3 regions of the Streptomyces sp. GbtcB6 genome follow, and region 1 is predicted to be linked to each of the others. Evidence: riboswitches for the same ligand, from Rfam matches in the RefSeq annotation. Region 1 holds a riboswitch; each other region holds the start of a gene.
The links. A riboswitch is a leader RNA that binds a small molecule or an ion and turns the genes downstream of it on or off. The one in region 1 is predicted to bind cobalamin.

Region 1 (7,334 bases):
CGACCGCCGCAGCCATGCGGTCAGTTCGGCCGCGGGCCGCCGGGCACCGTGCTCGATGCCGGCGGCGCGCTCCTCGGGCGAGGCGTACATCGGGGTCGGCTCGCCGGTGGCGGCCCAGTGCACGAGGTTGCCCAACGCGTCGGCGTTGGCGGCCACATGGGCGACCAGGTGGCTTCGGGTCCAGCCGGGCAGCCCGCTGGGCGGGTCCAGGTCGGCGTCGGCGGCCTTGAGGAACAGCTCGGTGCCGGACCGGGCCCAGCGCCGGGCGTCCGCGAGGGTACGGCTCATCGGGCGGACGTCTCCCGTACGACCCGGTTGGCCAGCCGCCCGATGCCCGCGATCTCCGTGACGACGGTCTCGCCGCCCAGCAGGAAGCGCTGCGGCTCGCGGGCCTGGCCGACCCCGCCGGGCGTGCCGGTGGCGATGAGGTCGCCGGGGTTGAGCCGGACCATCGTCGACACGTACTCCACCAGCGCGACCGGGTCGAAGAGCAGGTCCCCGGTGGAGTCGGACTGCATCACCTCGCCGTCGACGGCCAGCCGGATGTCGAGCGCGGGCCGGACACCGCCCGGCAGTTCGTCCGGGGTGACGAGATACGGCCCGACCGGCGTGCTGGAGTCCCACGCCTTGCCCTGAAGCCACTCCCGGGTGCGGAACTGCCAGTCCCGGCAGGTGATGTCGTTGAGGACGGTGAACCCGGCGATCGCCGCCGCGGCCTCGGCCCCGCGTGCCCGCCGTACCGTCCTGCCCACCACGACGGCGAGTTCGGCCTCCCAGTCGAACTGCCCGGTCTCCTCCGGCCGCACGATGTCGTCGCCCGCACCGATCAGGCAGTCCGCGAACTTCGCGAACAGGGTAGGGTGTTCGGGCAGGTCGCGGCCCATCTCCTGAATGTGGTTGCGGTAGTTGAGGCCGACGCACACCACCTTGGAGGGGGCGGGGACGACGGGGGCGAAGTCGGCGCCGGCCAGCGGGTAGGCCGGGCCGGTCGCCGCGGCGGCGAACTCCCGCCAGCCGTCCTGGCGCAGCACGGCACCCACGTCCGGGAGGCCGAGGTCGACCAGCGTCCCGCCGGCCCCGCCGGGCTCGCCGCTCTGGCCGCTCTGGCCGCTCTCGCCGCTCTCGCCGCTCTCGCCGCTCTCGCCGTCGAGGCGTACGGCCCGGGTGGTGGCGCCGGTGCGGAGGGTCGCGAGCTTCATCGGGTGGTTCCTTCCACGTGCGTGCGGTTGAGCCGGAGGGCCTCGAAGACCGGGGAGTCGCTGAACCGGAACAGGTCCAGCGCGCCGGAGTCGGAGTCGGTCGCCCCTGCCTCGGAGCGGACCGACAGCGGCTGCCAGGAGGGCACGACGAACAGGTCGCCGCGCGTGACGGACCAGGACGTCTCCCCGACGGTGACCGTGCCGGAGCCGTCGAAGACCTGGTACACCGACGAACCGGTCTCGCGGACGGGCGCGGTCTCGGTGCCGCGCGTGACGCGGTGCATCTCGGCGCGGACGGTGGGCAGCACGTCGGCGCCGGTCGCCGGGTCGGTGAAGCGGACGGCCGCGTGGCCCGGCTCGACGGTGCCGGCGAACCCCTCGGACTCCAGCGCGAGCTGGTCGGCGAGGGCGCGGTCGGTGTGCTCCCAGCGGTAGGCCAGGAGGGGGGTGCCGGGGGCGGCGGCCTCGGCTGCCTCGGTGGCCGCCACCGGACTGAGGCCCGGATGCCCCCACAGGCGCTCGGAGCGCGAACGCTCCGGGGTGATCCGCTCGGCGTCGCTGATCTCGTCCCGGCCGAACTCGAAGAACTGCGACTCGGTGAGGTACTGGAACGGGATGTCCAGCCCGTCGATCCAGGCCATCGGCTCGGCGGTGGCGTTGTGGTGGGCGTGCATGTGCCAGCCGGCCTGCGGCAGGAAGTCGCCCCGCCGCATCGCGACCGGGTCGCCGCCGACGACCGTCCACACGCCCTCGCCCTCCACCACGAACCGGAAGGCGTGCTGGGTGTGGCGGTGCTCGGGGGCGTCCTCGCCGGGCATCAGGTACTGGATCGCGGCCCACAGGGTCGGCGTCGCGAAGGGCCGGCCGCCGAGTGCCGGGTTGGCGAGCGCGATGGCCCGGCGCTCGCCGCCGCGGCCCACCGGAACCAGGTCGCCGGACCGCGCGGCCAGGGCGCGCAGCTGCTGCCAGCGCCATACGTGGGGCACGGCCCGGGAGCGCGGGTGGGCCGGCATGAGGTCGCCGATCTCGGTCCACAGCGGGACGAGGAGCTCCCGCTCGAAGCCCCGGTACAGCTCTTCGAGGGCCGGGGTGACCTCGGGCTGCCCCGGCGCCGCGGCGGCCCGGAGGCGCACCGGGGAGTCCGTGGCCCGGTCTGGGGTAAAGGTCTGCGTCACAACCCTCAGGGTGCGCCGTGTCCACCTGGAAGACATGGAGATTCTGGAGAACAGAATCCCGTGTCTACTCTGGAGGGATGGACAAGCCGCTGAAGAATCCGCCGCCGTACGCCATCGCGAGTGTCGACCACGCGCTGCGCGCCGCGGCGATGCTCCAGCTGGAGGGCGGGCTGACCGTGTCGCAGATCGCCGAGCGGCTGGGCGTGGCCCGGTCCACCGCGCACCGGCTGCTGGCGATGCTCGTGTACCGGGACTTCGCCGTCCAGGACGAGGACCGGATCTACCGCGCCGGGCCGGTCCTGGAGCTGGCCGCGCACTCGCAGTCGCAGGTGTCGCGGCTGCGGGCGGTCGCGCTGCCGCATCTGCGGCGGCTGGTCGAGGTGGTGGAGGAGACGGCCAACCTCGTCATCCGCACGGGCGACTCCGTCCGGTTCATCGCCAGTGTGGAGTGTGCGCGGGTGCTCCGGGTGGGGTCCCGGGAGGGGATGGTGTTCCCGGCGCACCGGACCACGGGCGGACTGCTGCTGCTGGCGGACCTGCCGGAGGAGCAGCTGGCTGAGGTGTACGCGGAGGAGCGGTACCGGGACCGGCCGACCGAGCGGCCGGACCTCGCCGGGCTGCGGCGGGAGCTGGCGCGGGTGCGGCGGGGTGGCTTCGCCGTGAACCGGGAGCGGTCGGAGCGGGGGCTGGTCGCGGTGGGGGTGCCGGTTCGGGGGGCCGACGGGAGGGTGGTGGCGGGGGTTTCGGTCTCGCTGCCGAGCGTGCGGTATGAGAAGGGCCGGCTGGGGGAGTTGGTGGCGGCCTTGGGTGGAGTGGTTCGGGGGATCGAGGAGGAGTTGTCCGCCTAGGGATCGGGAGGGTCTTGTTGGAGGGCGACTGCGGGTAGTCGGGGGCTGGTCGCGCCCACGCGGCGGAGCCGCATATCGACGACGCCCCGCGCCCCTTTCGGGGCGCTTCCCTCACGTGGGTCGTAAGGTGGACCCCGCAGCTGGTTCGTCCCGTTCGCCAGACGGGATGTCGTAAGAGGGAACCCGGTGTGAGTCCGGGACTGCCCCGCAGCGGTGAGTGGGAACGACCGCCGTCATACGCACTGGATCCACCGGATCCGGGAAGCGACGGCCAGTAGGGGTCTCGTACGACTAGGTACGACTTTGTACGACGAGACGCGCCCGCGAGTCCGAAGACCTGCCAACTGCCCGTGTGCGAACCACTCGTGCGCGGACATCCCGGTGACCTCGTGGGCGGGTCGGCGTGCAGGTCGGACGGACGGTCGGGTACGACCGTCGCCGTCCGGTTCGTCACCCCTTCGCGCTCTCGTCCCGTCGCCGGGATCTCAGGGAATCGTCTCGCGAAGGAGATCTCCGTGACAGCCAAGTCCGCAGCCGCGGCAGCCCGGGCCACCGTGTACGGCTACCCCCGCCAGGGGCCGGCCCGGGAACTGAAGAAGGCGATCGAGAGCTACTGGAAGGGCCGGATCACCGCCGACGCCCTGCGTGCCACCGCCGCCGAACTGCGCCGCTCCACCTGGCGGCAGGTCGCCGAGGCCGGCATCCACGAGGTGCCGACCGGTGACTTCTCGTACTACGACCACGTCCTCGACACCACCGTGATGGTCGGCGCCGTCCCCGAGCGGCACCGCGCCGCCGTCGACGCCGACGCCCTGGACGGCTACTTCGCCATGGCCCGCGGTACCCAGGACATCGCGCCGCTGGAGATGACGAAGTGGTTCGACACCAACTACCACTACCTGGTACCGGAGTTGGGCCCGGACACCGTCTTCGCCGCGAACTCCGCCAAGCAGGTGGGCGAGTTGCGGGAGGCGCTGGCCCTCGGGCTCGCCACCCGTCCGGTGCTGGTCGGCCCGGTCACCTACCTGCTGCTCGCCAAGCCGGCGCCCGGCGTGCCCGCCGGCTTCGACCCGCTCACCCTCCTCGACCGGCTGCTCCCGGTGTACGCCGAGGTCCTCGCCGACCTGCGGGCGGCCGGCGCCGAGTGGGTGCAGCTCGACGAGCCCGCCCTGGTCCAGGACCGCACCCCGGCAGAGCTGGCCGCCGCCGCCCGCGCCTACCGCGACCTGGGCGCCCGCACCGACCGGCCGAAGCTCCTGGTCGCCTCCTACTTCGACCGGCTCGGCGAGGCCCTGCCGGTGCTGGCCAAGGCCCCGGTCGAAGGGCTCGCCCTCGACTTCACCGGGGCGGCGGCCGCCAACCTGGACGCCCTGGCCGCCGTCGGCGGGCTGCCCGGAAAGCGGCTGATCGCCGGTGTCGTCAACGGCCGCAACATCTGGGTCAACGACCTGCCGGCGTCCCTCACCACCCTCGGCACCCTGCTGGGCCTCGCCGACCAGGTCGACGTGGCCGCCTCCTGCTCCCTCCTGCACGTGCCGCTGGACACGGCCGCCGAGCGGGACATCGCACCGCAGATCCTGCGCTGGCTGGCCTTCGCGAAGCAGAAGACCGCCGAGATCGTCACCCTCGCCAAGGGCCTCGCCCAGGGCCCCGACACCATCGCCGCCGAACTCGCCGCCAACCGCGCCGACCTGGCCTCCCGGGCGGGTTCGCCGATCACCCGCGATCCCGCCGTCCGCGCCCGGTGTGCCGCCGTCACCCCGGCCGACGCCCGCCGCTGCCAGCCGTACGCCGAACGCTCCGCCGCCCAACGCGCCCACCTTCGGCTGCCGTTGCTGCCAACGACGACCATCGGATCGTTCCCGCAGACCGGCGAACTGCGCACCGCACGGGCGGACTTGCGGGCGGGCCGGATCGACACGGCCGGGTACGAGGAGCGGGTCAGGGCCGAGATCCGGGAGGTGGTCGCCTTCCAGGAGAAGGCCGGTCTGGACGTCCTGGTGCACGGCGAACCCGAACGCAACGACATGGTCCAGTACTTCGCCGAGCAGCTGACGGGGTACCTGGCCACCCAGCACGGCTGGGTGCAGTCGTACGGCACCCGGTACGTGCGCCCGCCGGTCCTGGCCGGTGACATCTCCCGCCCCGAGCCGATGACGGTGCGCTGGACGTCGTACGCGCTGTCGCTCACCGACCGCCCGGTCAAGGGCATGCTGACCGGGCCGGTGACCATGCTGGCCTGGTCGTTCGTCCGGGACGACCAGCCGCTCGGCGACACCGCCCGGCAGGTCGCCCTCGCCCTGCGCGACGAGGTGAACGACCTTGAGGCCGCGGGCACTTCGGTCATCCAGGTCGACGAGCCCGCGCTGCGCGAGACCCTGCCACTGCGGGCCGCCGACCGGGCCGGGTATCTGGCGTGGGCGACCGAGGCGTTCCGCCTGACGACCGGCGGAGTCCGTCCGGAGACCCAGATCCACACGCACATGTGCTACGCCGAGTTCGGCGACATCGTCCGGGCCATCGACGACCTCGACGCGGACGTCATCAGCCTGGAGGCGGCCCGCTCGCACATGCAGGTCGCCCGCGAGCTCGCCGCACACGGCTATCCGCGCGAGGCGGGACCCGGGGTCTACGACATCCACTCGCCCCGGGTGCCGAGCCCGGCCGAGGCCGCCGACCTGGTGCGGACCGGCCTGCGGGCCATCCCCGCCGAACGGCTCTGGGTCAACCCCGACTGCGGGCTGAAGACCCGCGGCTGGCCGGAGGTCCGGGCCTCCCTGGAGAACCTGGTCGCGGCGGCACGTTCGGTGCGTGCGGAGCTGTAGCCGGGTCCTGGTGCGGGTGCCGGACGGCGTACTGTCGTGCGCGTCCGGCGCCCGCCGCCGACACCTGACGGACGACCATGGAGAAACCGCCCCGTGACCTGCCGAGTCATCCTCATAGCCCCGGCCTTCACCCCCTCGCTGCGGCGGGCCCGCTTCTACGACGGCGACTCGATCGAGAACCCCGGGACGGTGGCACTGTCCCTGCCGGCCGCGGGCGAGGTGGTCCACTCCCCCGGCGTGCGCTGCCGGGAGACGGCGGCCGCGCTGGGCCTCGACGCCTCGGCGGAGCCCGAGCTGTCGGGCCTGGACGCGGGCCGTTGGCGGGGCCGGACGCTGGAGGAGCTCGGCGCCGCCGAACCCGACGCACTGCTCCAGTGGCTGACCGACCCGGGGGCCGCGCCCCACGGGGGCGAGTCGGTACGGGAGTTGTGCGCGCGGGTCGCCGGGTGGCTGGACCGGACGGGCCTGACCATCGGAAGGACGATCGCCGTGGTGGAGCCGGAGGTGGTGCGGGCCATGGTGCTGCACGTGCTGGGGGCACCCGAAGCAGCGTTCTGGCGCGTGGACACCCCGCCGCTGTCGGCGACGGAGATCACGGGCGGGCCCGGTCGCTGGAACCTGCGGCTCGGCCAGGTCGGCGGGTAACCGCGGCGGGGCGCCGGAAATGCGGTGGAGCGGTGCGCCGCGTCCTGCCTAGGGTCGCGCCATGACCACCCGCATCTTCCGCGTCACCGTCCGCGGCGTCTTCGACGGCCTCAACGCCGGCCAGCGCGCCGAACTGCTCTCCCGGGCCGCCGAGCACGACGTGCTGCGCGCGGCCTTCACGCCCGAGGGCCACCTCAGTTACGACATCAACGCCCGCCCGGCCTTCACCTTCCGCTTCCAGGACAGCGGGGAGGAAGAGGAGGACATCCTGGAGGCGACCGAGCGCGCCGAGGAGGCGGCCAGGGCATGGCTGGCCGAGCGCGGCTACGGCTACAAGAACCTCAGGTCCAGCGCGGAGGACCTCTCCCAGGCACCCCTCGGCAAGCGGCAGCGCAGGGCGGCCGCGCAGGGCTGACGGCCGCGCTGCGGCAGGGCGGACCCCTCGCGGAAACGGCCACGGCGGCCTGAAGTCGCCGTGGTTCAGGTCACGTCGGGATGTGACCTGATTGCGGAGTTCCCATGTCGGAGGCGTGGCATGCTCGGGGCCACATCGAGTTACCGACCAGTTCTACCTGTCGGTAACAAAGAACGGTGTTCCTTTGCCACCCCCCACCCTCAGGACCGACCTTGCGCAGACGCACG
Region 2 (7,334 bases), on a different contig from region 1:
CCTGAAGAAGCACCTGCTCGAAATGACCGAGACACAGGCCCCCGGCACCCCGGTCCCGCCCGAGCGCACCCTGGCCGCCGAGTTCGACACCTCCCGCACCACCGTCCGCCAGGCCCTGCAGGAACTCGTCGTCGAGGGCCGCCTGGAACGCATCCAGGGCAAGGGCACCTTCGTCGCCAAGCCCAAGGTCTCCCAAGCGCTCCAGCTGACCTCGTACACCGAGGACATGCGCGCCCAGGGCCTGGAGCCGACCTCGCAGCTGCTGGACATCGGCTACATCACCGCCGACGACCGGCTCGCCGGCCTGCTCGACATAACGGCAGGTGGCCGGGTGCTGCGCATCGAGCGGCTGCGCATGGCCAACGGCGAGCCGATGGCGATCGAGACCACGCACCTCAGCGCGAAGCGCTTCCCGGCCCTGCGCCGCTCCCTCGTCAAGTACACGTCCCTGTACACCGCCCTCGCCGAGGTGTACGACGTCCATCTCGCCGAGGCCGAGGAGACCATCGAGACCTCCCTCGCGACCCCGCGCGAGGCCGGCCTGCTCGGCACCGACGTGGGCCTGCCGATGCTGATGCTCTCCCGCCACTCCCTGGACCGCGATGGCCAGCCGGTGGAATGGGTCCGCTCGGTGTACCGCGGCGACCGCTACAAGTTCGTGGCACGGCTCAAGCGGCCCCAGGACTGAGGCCGTTCACGCTCCGCCCCTTCTGACGGCGCATCACGCTTCTCCACGAAATCGACATGCCGATATGCGGATGAGGTCTTCCACTGACCTCACGGGTTCGCCATGATTGCCTGCGCATTACACAGGTGAACAACGGTGATCGCCGTGCGGTCAGTGAGGGGACGGAGCCGCGAGATGTCCGATGCGTCAGATGTGACCAAAGCGGCGGTGGTGACGCCTGTGCGCGTCGCCATCGCCCTCTGCCTGATAGCGCCCTTCGTGGCGATGCTGTGGGTGGGCTCGTACGCCAAGACGGACCCGGTGTTCATCGGGATCCCGTTCTTCTACTGGTACCAGATGCTGTGGGTGCTGCTCTCCACCGCGCTCACCATGACCGCCTACCAGCTGTGGCAGCGTGACCAGCGCGCCCGCAAGGCCGCCACGAGCGCGGACGGGGGTGCGGCGAAGTGAAGGACGGTGTGAACGGCGTCGCGCTCGGCGTCTTCATCTTCTTCTTCCTGGCCGTCACGGCCATCGGCTTCCTGGCCGCGCGCTGGCGCAAGGCCGAGAACGAGCACTCCCTCGACGAATGGGGCCTCGGCGGCCGGTCGTTCGGAACCTGGATAACCTGGTTCCTGCTCGGCGGCGACCTGTACACGGCCTACACCTTCGTCGCCGTACCGGCGGCGATCTACGCGGCGGGCGCGGCCGGCTTCTTCGCGGTGCCGTACACGATCCTGGTCTACCCGCTGATCTTCACGTTCCTGCCCCGTCTGTGGTCGGTCTCCCACAAGCACGGCTACGTGACGACCTCGGACTTCGTGCGCGGCCGCTTCGGCTCGCGGGGCCTCTCGCTCGCCGTCGCCCTGACCGGCATCCTGGCAACGATGCCATACATCGCACTGCAGCTCGTGGGCATCCAGGCGGTGCTCGACGTGATGGGCGTCGGCGGCAGCGACGGCACCAACTGGTTCCTGAAGGACCTCCCGCTCCTCATCGCGTTCGGCGTGCTCGCGGCCTACACCTACTCGTCCGGCCTTCGCGCCCCCGCCCTGATCGCGTTCGTGAAGGACGCGCTGATCTACATCGTCATCGCGGTGGCGATCATCTACATCCCGATCAAGCTGGGCGGCTTCGACGACATCTTCGCCAAGGCGGGCGACAAGTTCACGGCGGCGGGAGCGGGCGGCCTGGTCCCGGCCCCGGCCGGCCAGTGGACGTACGCCACCCTGGCGCTGGGCTCCGCACTCGCCCTCTTCATGTACCCGCACTCGATCACCGCGACGCTCTCCTCGAAGAGCCGTGACGTGATCCGCCGCAACACCACGATCCTGCCGCTGTACTCCCTGATGCTGGGCCTGCTCGCCCTGCTGGGCTTCATGGCCATCGCGGCCGGCGTCAAGGTCACCAACGGCCAGCTGGCCATCCCGCAGCTGTTCGAGAACATGTTCCCGGACTGGTTCGCGGGCGTCGCCTTCGCCGCGATCGGCATCGGCGCCCTGGTCCCCGCTGCCATCATGTCCATCGCGGCCGCGAACCTCTTCACCCGCAACATCTACCGGGACTTCATCAAGCCGGACGCCACGCCGAAGCAGGAGGCCCAGGTCTCCAAGCTGGTGTCCCTGCTGGTGAAGGTCGGCGCGCTGGTCTTCGTCCTCACCATGGACAAGACGGTCGCCATCAACTTCCAGCTCCTGGGCGGCATCTGGATCCTGCAGACCTTCCCGTCCCTGGTGGGCGGCCTGTTCACCCGCTGGTTCCACCGCTGGGCCCTGCTGGCGGGCTGGGCGGTCGGCATGGTCTACGGCACGGCCGCCGCGTACGGCGTGGCCTCTCCCACCCAGAACCACTTCGGCGGCTCCTCGAAGGAGATCCCCGGCATCGGCGAGATCGGCTACATCGGCCTGACCGCGTTCGTGCTGAACGTGGTGGTCACAGTGGTCCTGACCTTCGCCCTGAAGGCACTGAAGGCCCCCGAGGGCATCGACCAGACCAGCCCCGAGGACTACACAGCAGACGCGGGCGAACCGGACGTGGAGGTGGAACTCCCGCCAGCCGTAGCGCCCCTTTAGGGGCGCGGGGCTGTATCGATTTGCGGCTCCGCCGCGTGGGCGCGAGCAACCACACACAACCCGCAGCGGGCCGCCGGGAGAACCTCCCTCGGCGGCCCGCTTTCGGCTTTCCCCCGACGTCGCTACTCCCGCGTCCGCCGAGCCATCTCATCCCAGAACCGGTCCAGTTCGCGGACCCGCATGCCGACCCAGCGCAGAAGGGCCTCCTCCAGGCCGTCGGCGAGGACGACCGGCTTGTCGTCGGCGAGGAGCCGCTGCCAGACCCGGTCGGTCTTGGAGCGCGCCAGGATGCCCTTGGGCGCCTCGTCGGCGAAGCGGCGCCTGGCCAGGAGTTCGAAGTTCAGGTCCGCTCCGTCCGCCGCATCCCGGAGCCGGATCGGCACCGGGACGGCATTCTGGTGGGCCAGGAGTTCGGCGAGCCGTACGAGGACGGCGGTCTTGCCGGCGCCGACGCCGCCGACCAGCAGATAGGGCCGACGCGTGTCGCGCTCCCGCAGCCGTTCGGCGATGACCTGCGCGACCTCGTCCCGGCCCACGATCTCGGCGGTGTCGGGGCCGGCGGTGGGCACCAGTTTGCGGGGATCCCGCAGCGCCTTGGCGGGGTAACGCCGTTTGGTCCACCGGTACCACCAGAACAGGAACAGTGTGGCGGCGAGGGAGGCGGCGAGGACCGGACCGACGAACTTGAAGACGGTGTCGAACCCCACGTTGTTCTGCCGCCATCGCTCGAACCAGGTCGTACCGCCCGTGAAGAGGATGTACAGCCCCTCGACGACCCAGGCGAGCAGTGCCAGCGCGGCGACGATCCAGATCGCCCTGGTGACGTTGGCGTAGGAGACCCATCGGTGCCACTTCCTGGGGCGGGTGACACCGCGGCGGGCCTCCAGACGGATCGTCAGGGTGTGCCAGCGGCCCAGGAGACCGTGTCCGACCCGGTTGCCCGCGCGTCGCAGGTCCAGAGTCGCCATCGGCGCGTCGCGCGGTAGCTCCTTGCCGGGCGGGTGACGGACGACCCTCGTCATGGTGCCTTCTCCTTACGCGTTCCCGGAGTGGTTCACGGAACGGAGGACGCGCGGGCACCGGCACCTCCCTCCACGGAATCACTCCCGGCACAGCCCGCAACCCGGGCGCCCCACCGGGGAAATCGGGAGGTTTCCGCATGCGGGAGTCCGGCAGACTCGGGGCCATGGACATCGTGATACGACGGGCGGAGCCCGGTGAGTACGAGCCCCTCGGTGAGATCACCGCCCAGGCCTACCTCCGGGACGGCCTCCTCGACTACGGCGAGGGCGACGAGTACCTGCCGGTGCTGAAGGACGTGGCGAGCCGGGCGGCAGCCGCCGACGTGCTCGTGGCCGTGGACGGCGAAGGACTCCTCGGCGGAGTCACCTTCGTCGCCGGCCCCGGCCCGGTCGCCGACATCGCCCGCCCCGGCGAAGCCGAGATCAGGGCGCTCGCGGTCGCACACGAGGCCCGCGGCCGAGGCGCCGGCGAGGCACTCGTCCGTGCCTGCATCGACCGTGCACGGGCCACCGAGGGCTGCACGGCCGTCGTTCTCTCGAGCCAGCGAAGCATGCACGCCGCCCACCGCATCTACGAACGTCTGGGCTTCGTCCGCACACCAGAACGGGACTGGAATCCCGTGCCGCACCTGGACGACATCACTCTGCTCACCTATCAGTTGACGCTCTGACACCGCCGCGACACAACATCTGGGGGTGACGCGACGACCCGGCACTAGATGTATGCTCATGCTCGCTGTCGCCACAGGGGAATCCGGTGCGAATCCGGAACTGTCCCGCAACGGTGTACTTGTGCATGTTCGTGCACAGGAGTCAGTCCGAGGACCTGCCGACAGCACGCCCAGCCACCCGGCGAGGGCGTTCTGACGTCCGGGCCTCGTGGAGTGGGCCAGGGTCTCGACGCGTGCCCGCGTGCGCTCGTGCTGCCCCCTGCCCTCCGCCAGGCCCCGTGCCCAGCGAGGGAGAGCCCCACGTGACCATCGCGCCAGCCGACCCGGCTTCAGCGACCATCTCCGTGGAAGAGGACGGTCCCGGTACCGCGCTGCTGCGGACCCTGGCCGAGCTGACCGCCGACCTCCCCGACGCCGACCCCGGCCGGGTCGCCGCCGCCGCGCTGCGCGGCCGGTCGGCCCGGGCCGACGAGGCGGAGTTGCGCGAGCTGGCCACCGAGGCCGCCGCCGGTCTCATCTCCGAGGATCCCGCCTACTCCAGGCTCGCCGCCCGGCTGCTGACGGTCTCCGTCCGTGCCGAGGCCGCCTCGCAGGGCGTGACGTCCTTCACCGAGTCCGTCGCCGTGGGGCACCGGGAGGGGCTCATCGCCGACCGGACCGCCGAGTTCGTACGGCTGCACGCGGCCCGCCTCGACGCCCTCGTCGACCCCGCCGCCGACGACCGCTTCGGCTACTTCGGCCTGCGTACCCTGCACAGCCGGTACCTGCTCCGGCACCCGATCACCCGCAAGGTCGTCGAGACCCCCCAGCACTTCATGCTCCGGGTCGCCGCCGGCCTGGCGGAGGACGACACCGCCCGCGCCCTGGACGAAGTCGCCGCGCTCTACGGCCTGATGAGCCGCCTCGACTACCTCCCGTCCTCCCCCACCCTCTTCAACTCCGGCACCCGGCACCCCCAGATGTCGTCCTGCTACCTCCTCGACTCCCCGAAGGACGAGCTGGACTCCATCTACGACCGCTACCACCAGGTCGCCCGGCTCTCGAAGCACGCCGGCGGCATCGGTCTTTCGTACAGCCGCATCCGCTCCCGCGGGTCCCTCATCCGCGGCACCAACGGGCACTCCAACGGCATCGTGCCGTTCCTGAAGACCCTCGACGCCTCGGTCGCCGCCGTGAACCAGGGCGGCCGGCGCAAGGGCGCGGCCGCGGTCTACCTGGAGACCTGGCACTCCGACATCGAGGAGTTCCTGGAGCTGCGCGACAACACCGGCGAGGACGCCCGCCGTACGCACAACCTGAACCTCGCGCACTGGGTGCCGGACGAGTTCATGCGCCGGGTGAACGCCGACGAGCTGTGGTCCCTCTTCTCCCCCGCCGACGTGCCGGAGCTGGTGGACCTGTGGGGCGCCGAGTTCGACGCGGCCTACCGGGCGGCGGAGGACAAGGGCCTCGCGCGCAAGACCATCCCGGCCCGTGACCTGTACGGCCGGATGATGCGCACCCTCGCGCAGACCGGCAACGGCTGGATGACCTTCAAGGACGCGGCCAACCGCACCGCGAACCAGACGGCCCTGCCCGGTCACGTCATCCACTCCTCCAACCTCTGCACGGAGATCCTGGAGGTCACGGACGACGGCGAGACGGCGGTCTGCAACCTCGGTTCGGTCAGCCTCGGTGCCTTCGTCGACACGGCGAGCGGTGACATCGACTGGGAGCGGCTGGACGAGACGGTCCGCACCGCCGTCACCTTCCTCGACCGGGTCGTGGACATCAACTTCTACCCGACCGAGCAGGCGGGCCGGTCGAACGCCAGGTGGCGGCCGGTCGGGCTGGGCGCGATGGGCCTCCAGGACGTCTTCTTCAAACTGCGCCTGCCCTTCGACTCCCCCGAGGCCAAGGCACTCTCCACCCGGATCGCCGAGCGGATCATGCTCGCCGCGTACGAGGCCTCCGCCGACCTCGCCGAGCGCAGCGGCCCGCTGCCGGCCTGGGAGAAGACCCGCACCGCGCGGGGCGTGCTGCACCCCGACCACTACGGCGTCGAGTTCACCTGGCCGGAGCGCTGGGCGGCGCTGCGCGCGCGGATCGCCACCACCGGCCTGCGCAACAGCCTGCTGCTCGCCATCGCGCCGACGGCCACCATCGCGTCCATCGCCGGTGTCTACGAGTGCATCGAGCCGCAGGTCTCGAACCTCTTCAAGCGCGAGACGCTCTCCGGTGAGTTCCTCCAGGTCAACTCCTACCTGGTGCAGGACCTCAAGGACCTCGGCGTCTGGGACACCCGCACCCGCGAGGCGCTGCGCGAGGCCAACGGCTCGGTGCAGGACTTCGCGTGGATCCCGGAGGACGTACGACGGCTCTACCGCACGGCGTGGGAGATCCCGCAGCGCGGACTGATCGACATGGCCGCCGCCCGGACCCCGTACCTGGACCAGGCCCAGTCCCTGAACCTCTTCCTGGAGACGCCGACCATCGGCAAGCTCTCCTCGATGTACGCGTACGCCTGGAAGTCGGGCCTGAAGACGACGTACTACCTGCGCTCGCGCCCTGCGACCCGGATCGCCCGCGCGGCCCAAGCCACTGTCCCCGTGCAGCAGACGGCTCCCGAGGACGCCGTCGCCTGCTCCCTGGAAAACCCCGAGTCCTGCGAGGCCTGCCAGTAATGTCCGCCCGTAACCAGAATCTCCTCGACCCCGGCTTCGAGCTGACTCTCCGCCCCATGCGCTACCCGGACTTCTACGAGCGCTACCGGGACGCCATCAAGAACACCTGGACCGTGGAGGAGGTCGACCTCCACTCGGACGTGGCCGACCTCGCGAAGCTCACGCCCGCCGAGCAGCACATGATCGGCCGCCTGGTCGCCTTCTTCGCGACGGGCGACTCGATCGTGGCGAACAACCTG
Region 3 (7,334 bases), on a different contig from region 1:
GACGGGTCGGCGTGCTGTGGACGGAACGGGCACGAGAAGATCGTCCGTGACCCACGCGTCCACCCGACCCCGGAAGGAACCGACGAGATCATGCGCCTCATCGTGGCCCGCGGCCCGGCGGAGGTGTCCGGATGACCGGCGCCGAGGAACACGTCCTGCTGCACGTCGACGGACGGGCCGCGCACATCACGCTCAACCGGCCGAAGGCCATCAACGCGCTGTCGCACGCGATGGTGCGCCGCATCGACGAGGCGCTCACCGCCTGGGAGCACGACCCGGCCGTCCGTACCGTCGTCATCACCGGAGCGGGGGAGCGCGGTCTGTGCGCGGGCGGCGACATCCGCGCCGTCCACGACGACGCCCGCGACGGCGACGGGTCGGCCGCGGCTGCCTTCTGGCGGGACGAGTACCGGCTCAACGCCCGCATCGCCCGGTACCCGAAGCCGTACGTCGCCGTGATGGACGGCATCGTGATGGGCGGCGGGGTCGGTGTCTCGGCCCATGGCAGCGTCCGGATCGCCACCGAGCGGTCGCGGATCGCCATGCCCGAGACCGGGATCGGCTTCGTGCCCGACGTCGGCGGCACCTACCTGCTCGGCCGCGCGCCCGGCGAACTCGGCACCCATCTCGCCCTGACCGGCGCCCGGATCGGCGCCGCCGACGCGATGCTGTGCGGACTCGCCGACCACTACATGCCCTCCGGCTCGCTCCGGGCGTTCGTCGCCGACCTCGCCACCCTGGCCGTGCCCGAGGCGCTCGCCCGGCAGGTCCGGCAGGCGCCGGACGGGGAGTTGGCCGGGCACCGGGCGTGGATCGACGCCTGCTACCCGGCCGACACGGTCGAGGAGATCGTCCAGCGACTGCTCGCGCACGGCGACCCGGCGGCGAAGGAGACGGCGGACACCCTGCTCGCCAAGTCGCCCACCGCCCTGAAGGTCACGCTGAAGGCGCTGCGCCGGGCCCGGCAACTCGGCTCGCTGGAACGGGTCCTGGACCAGGAGTACCGCGTCTCCTGCGCGACCCTCGCGAGCCATGACCTGGTGGAGGGCATCCGTGCCCAGGTCGTCGACAAGGACCGTGCCCCGCACTGGTCCCCGGAGACCCTCGCCGAGGTCACCGACGCCGACGTCGACCGCTTCTTCGCCCCGCTCGGCGAGCGCGAACTGGGCCTCGCCCCACCCGTCTGAGCCGTCCCACCGGCCGCCCACCAGGCGCGAGATGAAGATCACGCCTGGTGATGCGGTCTTGGCCGTGCCCCTGACACGCGGTACGGTCTGTCCGATATCGACGACGGCGAGACGGAAGCCGGTGGAAATCCGGAACGGTCGCGCCACTGTATGCGGGAGCCCCAGGGCTGCTCGTGAGTCAGACCCGTGGCCGTCGTCCTGTGCACCACCGAGATGGGACGCGAACTCCCAGAGGAGGTCCTGCCATGGCGCAGACCGTCGCTCCGCCGACAGCCACCACCCCCGCCGTTCCCGCGAAGCTGCCGCTGTCCGCGATAGCTCCCTGGGCGGTGTTCTTCGGCATCCTGATGCTGATCCTGCTCTACTTCGTCGGCGCCGAACAGGGCGCCACCTCCGTGTTCAGCGGCACGGACGTCCACGAGTGGGTGCACGACGCCCGCCACCTGCTCGGCTTCCCCTGCCACTGACGCGAGGGGCGCCGTACCACCCATGAACTCCGCAACGGTCCGGAACCTCCTGGTGCGGGGCATGCTCGCCGGCCTGGCCGCCGGCCTGCTGGCCCTCGTCGTCGCCTACCTGCTCGGTGAGCCGAACGTCGACAAGGCCATCAGCTTCGAGGACGCCCACTCGCACGAGCACGAGATGGAGGTCGTCTCCCGCTCCCTGCAGTCCACCGCCGGCCTGGCCACCGGTGTCCTGGTCTACGGGGTCGCCTTCGGCGGCATCGCCGCCCTGGCCTACTGCTTCGCCCTCGGCCGGGTCGGCCGCTTCTCGCCGCGGGCGACCGCGCTGCTGCTGTCCGGCTGCGCGCTGACCGCCGTCTACGTGGTGCCGTTCCTGAAGTATCCGGCCAACCCGCCGTCGGTGGGCGACCCGGACACCATCGGCAAGCGGACCACGCTGTACTTCCTGATGATGCTGCTCAGCGTGCTCCTCGCGGTCGCCGCCACCATCCTCGGCAAACGGCTCCAGCCGCGGCTGGGCACCTGGTGGGCGACCGTGCTGGCGGTGGTCGCGTTCGGCGTCCTCATCGGGCTGGCGTACCAGTTCCTGCCGGTCATCAACGAGGTGCCGAAGGACTTCCCGGCCACCCTGCTGTGGCGGTTCCGGCTCTCGGCGCTCGCCATCCAGGCGGCGCTGTGGGGCGGATTCGGCCTGCTGTTCGGTGAGTTGGCCGACCGCGTCCTCAACCCGAGGCCGGCGAAGGCGCCGGCCGCCGCACGCACGGTGCCCGCGGCACACTGACCGACTCCGCGGCACACCGAACGACACACGAGGGCCCCCGGGAACCGTCCGGGGGTCCTCGCGCGTCCGCTGTGCCGACCTCACGTGCCGGTGGACGGCCCCACCTTCACCGACAGCTCCGTCGAGCCCTTGAGCGGCAGCGAAAGGGTGCGGAAGCCGTTGGCCGGGTCGCGGATGTAGTCGAGGTAGTCGGGCTCGGCGTTGTCGTTCATCACCAGCGCACCCCGGCGCAGTTGCGGTGCGACGGTCTCCATGACCTGGCGGGCCAGCGAGGGGCCCGAGTCGACCGGCCAGCCGTCGATGAGCGCGAAGTCGACGGGCCCGCCCAGGTCGCGCAGCGTCTCCCGGGCGTCCCCGATCCGGAGGTCGACCAGGTCGGCGAGGCCCGCCTCGGCGAGGTTGCCCAGGGCGGTGGCCGCCTTCTCCGGAACGATCTCGGAGCCGATCACCGTGCCGCCGCCGTTGTCACGGACCGCGGTGGCGAAGTAGAGCGTGGAGACGCCCAGCGAGGTGGCGAACTCGACGACACGCCTGGCGCCGACGGCCCGGCACAGCAGATAGATCAGGTCGCCCTGTGCGGGATGGACGGCGAAGCCGACGTCGGGAAAGGCGTGCGGGTCCCGGGTGCCGCCCCGTGGACCACCCCCGGCGGGGCGGCGGTGCTCGGCCTGGATCCGGTCGAGTACGGCCCGGACCCGGGGATCCTGCAGCGGACTGGTGGCGTGCTCGGTCGACATCCCGAACCCTCGATTCCTGCGGTCAACACCATCGATACGGTCTGTGGAGTATCACGATATATCGATTGGGTGGGTCTGGGGGTCCCTGCGGGTGCTGCCTTGCGCAATCAATGCTTGCGGGCGTCCGGCCGACGGGGCCGTATCCTTCGGGCCGTGACGGCGACTTATGTACTGGACGGCACCGAGATCAGGACCCTGGAGGACTTCTGGCGGGTGATCGGCGAGGCGGTCAACGGGCCCGGCGGCTACTTCGGCCGCAACCTCGACGCGTTCGTCGACTGTCTCAGGGGCGGCTTCGGCACACCCGAGGACGGTGATTTCGTGTTCGAGTGGCGCGACCACGAGACGTCCCGGGCACACCTGGGCCATGCGGAGACCGCTCGTCAACTGGAGCTCCGGCTCGCCCGCTGCCACCCGGCCAACCGTGCGACGGTCGCGGCGGAGTTGGCCGAGGCCCGCGCCGGTCGCGGGGCCACCGTCTTCGACTGGCTGGTGGCCATCTTCGAAGAGCAGGCCCCCGGTGCGGTACGACTGCTGTGAACCCGCCGTGAACCCGTGGTGTCTTCGGCGCGCGGCCGGTGCCGCACTCGCGTCCGCGGCCGCTGACAAGGAAAGATGGGCGGCGAGCGATCGATCAACGACTGCGGAGGAAGTGGACTCATGCCGCATGAGCGAGCGGGCCGGCCGGCGGCTCCGGAGGACCTCGTCGACGTGGCCCGGCTGGTCACGGCCTACTACGCGCTGCACCCCGACCCGTCCGACCCGGCCCAGCGGGTGGCGTTCGGCACCTCGGGACACCGCGGATCGTCGCTGACGACCGCGTTCAACGAGGACCACATCGCCGCCACCAGCCAAGCCATCTGCGAGTACCGCAGCGGCCAGGGCACCGACGGCCCCCTTTTCCTCGGAGCCGACACCCACGCCCTGTCCGAGCCCGCCAAGGTCACCGCACTGGAGGTCTTCGCGGCCAACGGCGTGACCGTCCTGATCGACAGCGCCGACGGCTACACCCCCACCCCCGCCGTCTCGCACGCCGTCCTCACCCACAACCGGGGCCGTACGACCGGCCTCGCGGACGGCGTCGTGGTCACCCCCTCGCACAACCCGCCTGCCGACGGCGGCTTCAAGTACAACCCGCCCAGCGGCGGCCCCGCCGCCTCCGACGCCACCTCCTGGATCCAGGACCGCGCCAACCAGATCATCGCGGGCGGGCTGAAGGACGTACAGCGCATCCCGTACGAGCGCGCGCTCGCCGCGCCGGCCACCGGCCGGTACGACTTCCTCGGCACCTACGTCGACGACCTCCCCAGCGTCCTGGACCTCGACGCGGTCCGGGCGTCCGGGCTGCGCATCGGCGCCGACCCGCTCGGCGGTGCCTCCGTCGCCTACTGGGGGCGGATCGCCGAACGGCACGGGCTCGACCTCACCGTGGTCAACCCGTACACCGACCCCACCTGGCGGTTCATGACGCTGGACTGGGACGGCAAGATCCGCATGGACTGCTCGTCGCCGTACGCGATGGCCTCCCTGATCGAGAAGCGCGCCGAGTTCCGGGTCGCCACCGGCAACGACGCCGACGCCGACCGGCACGGCATCGTCACCCGCGACGCCGGCCTGATGAACCCCAACCACTACCTGGCCGTGGCCATCTCCTACCTCTACCGCCACCGCGACCGGTGGCCGGCGAGCACCGGCATCGGCAAGACCCTCGTCTCCTCCTCGATGATCGACCGGGTGGCCGCCGACCTCGGCCGTCAACTGGTCGAGGTCCCGGTCGGGTTCAAGTGGTTCGTGGACGGACTGGCCGGCGGCGCCATCGGGTTCGGCGGCGAGGAGTCGGCCGGCGCCTCCTTCCTGCGCCGGGACGGCTCGGTGTGGACCACCGACAAGGACGGCATCCTGCTCGCCCTGCTCGCCTCCGAGATCACGGCCGTGACGGACAAGACCCCGTCCGAGCACTACGCCGACCTCACCGCCCGCTTCGGCGAACCCGCCTACGCCCGCATCGACGCCCCCGCCTCCCGCGAGGAGAAGGCCCTCCTCGCCAAGCTCTCCCCGGCCCAGGTCACCGCCGAGACCCTGGCGGGAGAGCCGGTCACCGCCGTCCTCACCGAGGCACCGGGCAACGGCGCGGCGATCGGCGGGATCAAGGTGACCACGGAGAACGCCTGGTTCGCGGCCCGCCCGTCCGGCACCGAGGACGTCTACAAGATCTACGCCGAGTCCTTCCGGGGCCCCGACCACCTGGCCCGGGTACAGGAGGAGGCCAAGGCGGTGGTGAACACCGCACTCGGCGGCTGACGACGGGGGCGGCCCGGTGCCGGGCCGTCAGGTCGCGAAGGTGCGGCGGCGGGCCCGGGCCTCGGCCAGGTCCGCCGCCGCCCGGCGGGCGTTCGCCGCGAGGTGGGCCGATCCCCAGGCGTGCGCGGTGCGTTCGGCCAGCGCATAGCCCTCGGCCGCCGCCCGGTCCTCGCCGAGAAGCCGCTGCAGGTCGGCGAGGGCATGCGCGAGCGGACGGCTCGCGTACACCGCGCCCGCCGCGCCCGCCAGCTGGTCCCGCAGCGGCAGCAGATGCCCGAGCAGGGCGGCCGCCGAGTCGCGGTCCCGGTGGAGCACGGCGAGCTGGGCGCGGAAGTCGAGCTCCAGACCGTAGAGATGGTCCTGCAACGGCTCCGGGGACACGGGTACGGCCAGGGCCTCGTCGAGTCTGCCCAGCCGGGCCAGGACCAGTGCCCGGGGCACCGCGACCGGAGCTCCGGCGGACTCGTACACGGCACGGACCACCGGTTCGATCTCGGCCGCCCGGCCCTGGACGAGCCGTATGTTGATCAGCGCCAGCGCGCGCACACCGGTGGCGTGGTGGGCGCCCACTTGCCGCAGCAGGGTGTCCGCCTCGGCGTAGGCGGCCTCCGCCGCCTCGAAACGCCCGGCCACGGTGGCCAGCATCGCGGAGGTCGCGGCGCTGAGCCCCTGCGCCCACACCATGCGGTAGCGGCGGGCGAGGACCAGGCCCTCCGCGGTGTGCCGCTGCACGGCGGCGGGGTCGTTGCGGGCGGCGGCGGTCATCGCGTCCAGGTTCTCGCAGACCCAGCGATAGGCGGGCAGGTCGTGGGCGTGGGCGAGTTCGCGCAGTTCGGCGGTGAGCGACGGCCGGGTGCCGGTCCGGGTCTCGTGCGGCAGCAACCGCGCCGAGGTCATCAACGCGGCGGCCATCAGGGAGGGTTCGCCGTCGGCGCGGGCGAGTGCCAGCTGGTCGCGGGCCGCCTCCAGGGCCCGGGGCGGGTCCTCGGCGGCGACCGCGTCGACAAGGGCCTGCAGGACTCGGGCCCGGGTCGGGCCGTCGAGGCCGGGATCGGCCGCGAGCCGTTCGAGGCGGGCCAGCGCGGTCCGGTCGTACCGTCCCTCGAGCCGGCTGCGCCAGGCCGCGGGCTCGGTCCACACCCCGTACACGGCCGCGACCAGGTCGCCCCGGTCGGCCTGTTCGGCGAGTTCCACCGCGCGCTGCCGGGTGCGCCTGGCCGCGTCCGTGGCACCGGTCCGCACCTGCGCCCCGAGCAGCCGTACCAGCAGCTCGATCAGCCGGTCGGGCGGGGCGTCGTCGCCGGTGGTCGCGGTATGGGTGTCGATCGCCTGCTGGATCAGGGCGACGGCGACGTCGTGGGCGTAGCGCCGTTCGGCGGCCTCGGCCGCCCGCAGCGCGTAGTCCACGGCGAGCGGGGCGTCCGCCGCGCTGCCGGAGCGGGCGAAGTGATGTGCCAGAGCCGCGAGTTCGGCGGGACGGTGGTGGCGCAGGAGGCGCGCGACCCGGGCGTGCAGCCGGGAGCGCCGGGCACCGGACAGGTCGGCGTAGACGGTGTCGCGGACCAGGGCGTGCACGAACCGGACGCGGCCCGGCCCGGGTTCGGCGAGCAGACCGGCGGCCAGCGCCGCGTCGAGACCCTCCAGCACCTGTTCCTCGTCCGCCTCGGCGGCGTCCACGAGCAGCGCGACCTCGGCCTCCAGGCCCAGCACCGCGGTGAGCTGTACGACGGACCGGGCGGCGGCGGGCAGCAGGGCGAGGCGCCGGCGCAGCACGTCACGCACGCCCTGGGGGACCTCGGAGACCGCGACCAGGGCGCCCTCGTCGGCCAGGAGACGGGCGCTCTCCAGGACGTAGAACGGATTG

Region 2: linked by a shared signal. The riboswitch ahead of KVT45_RS49180 (ribonucleoside-diphosphate reductase subunit alpha) and the one ahead of metE (5-methyltetrahydropteroyltriglutamate--homocysteine S-methyltransferase) in region 1 are both predicted to bind cobalamin.
Region 3: linked by a shared signal. The riboswitch ahead of KVT45_RS03150 (CbtB-domain containing protein) and the one ahead of metE (5-methyltetrahydropteroyltriglutamate--homocysteine S-methyltransferase) in region 1 are both predicted to bind cobalamin.

Annotation. Positions count from the first base shown of each region.
Region 1 covers NZ_JAGXJL010000024.1:50,454-57,787, reverse strand. Annotated here, with positions in the region: gene KVT45_RS33505 (maleylpyruvate isomerase family mycothiol-dependent enzyme) at 1-288, opposite strand, end outside; gene KVT45_RS33500 (fumarylacetoacetate hydrolase family protein) at 285-1,199, opposite strand; gene KVT45_RS33495 (cupin domain-containing protein) at 1,196-2,410, opposite strand; gene KVT45_RS33490 (IclR family transcriptional regulator) at 2,452-3,222, shown strand; cobalamin riboswitch at 3,347-3,582, shown strand; gene metE (5-methyltetrahydropteroyltriglutamate--homocysteine S-methyltransferase) at 3,738-6,047, shown strand; gene KVT45_RS33480 (histidine phosphatase family protein) at 6,141-6,692, shown strand; gene KVT45_RS33475 (DUF6204 family protein) at 6,754-7,107, shown strand.
Region 2 covers NZ_JAGXJL010000070.1:16,401-23,734, reverse strand. Annotated here, with positions in the region: gene KVT45_RS49205 (GntR family transcriptional regulator) at 1-688, shown strand, start outside; gene KVT45_RS49200 (DUF3311 domain-containing protein) at 863-1,138, shown strand; gene mctP (monocarboxylate uptake permease MctP) at 1,135-2,739, shown strand; gene KVT45_RS49190 (hypothetical protein) at 2,862-3,761, opposite strand; gene KVT45_RS49185 (GNAT family N-acetyltransferase) at 3,926-4,432, shown strand; cobalamin riboswitch at 4,468-4,610, shown strand; gene KVT45_RS49180 (ribonucleoside-diphosphate reductase subunit alpha) at 4,735-7,095, shown strand; gene KVT45_RS49175 (ribonucleotide-diphosphate reductase subunit beta) at 7,095-7,334, shown strand, end outside.
Region 3 covers NZ_JAGXJL010000002.1:31,600-38,933, reverse strand. Annotated here, with positions in the region: gene KVT45_RS03155 (enoyl-CoA hydratase/isomerase family protein) at 132-1,187, shown strand; cobalamin riboswitch at 1,255-1,396, shown strand; gene KVT45_RS03150 (CbtB-domain containing protein) at 1,433-1,654, shown strand; gene KVT45_RS03145 (CbtA family protein) at 1,677-2,432, shown strand; gene KVT45_RS03140 (O-methyltransferase) at 2,513-3,169, opposite strand; gene KVT45_RS03135 (barstar family protein) at 3,323-3,709, shown strand; gene pgm (phosphoglucomutase (alpha-D-glucose-1,6-bisphosphate-dependent)) at 3,830-5,470, shown strand; gene KVT45_RS03125 (BTAD domain-containing putative transcriptional regulator) at 5,498-7,334, opposite strand, start outside.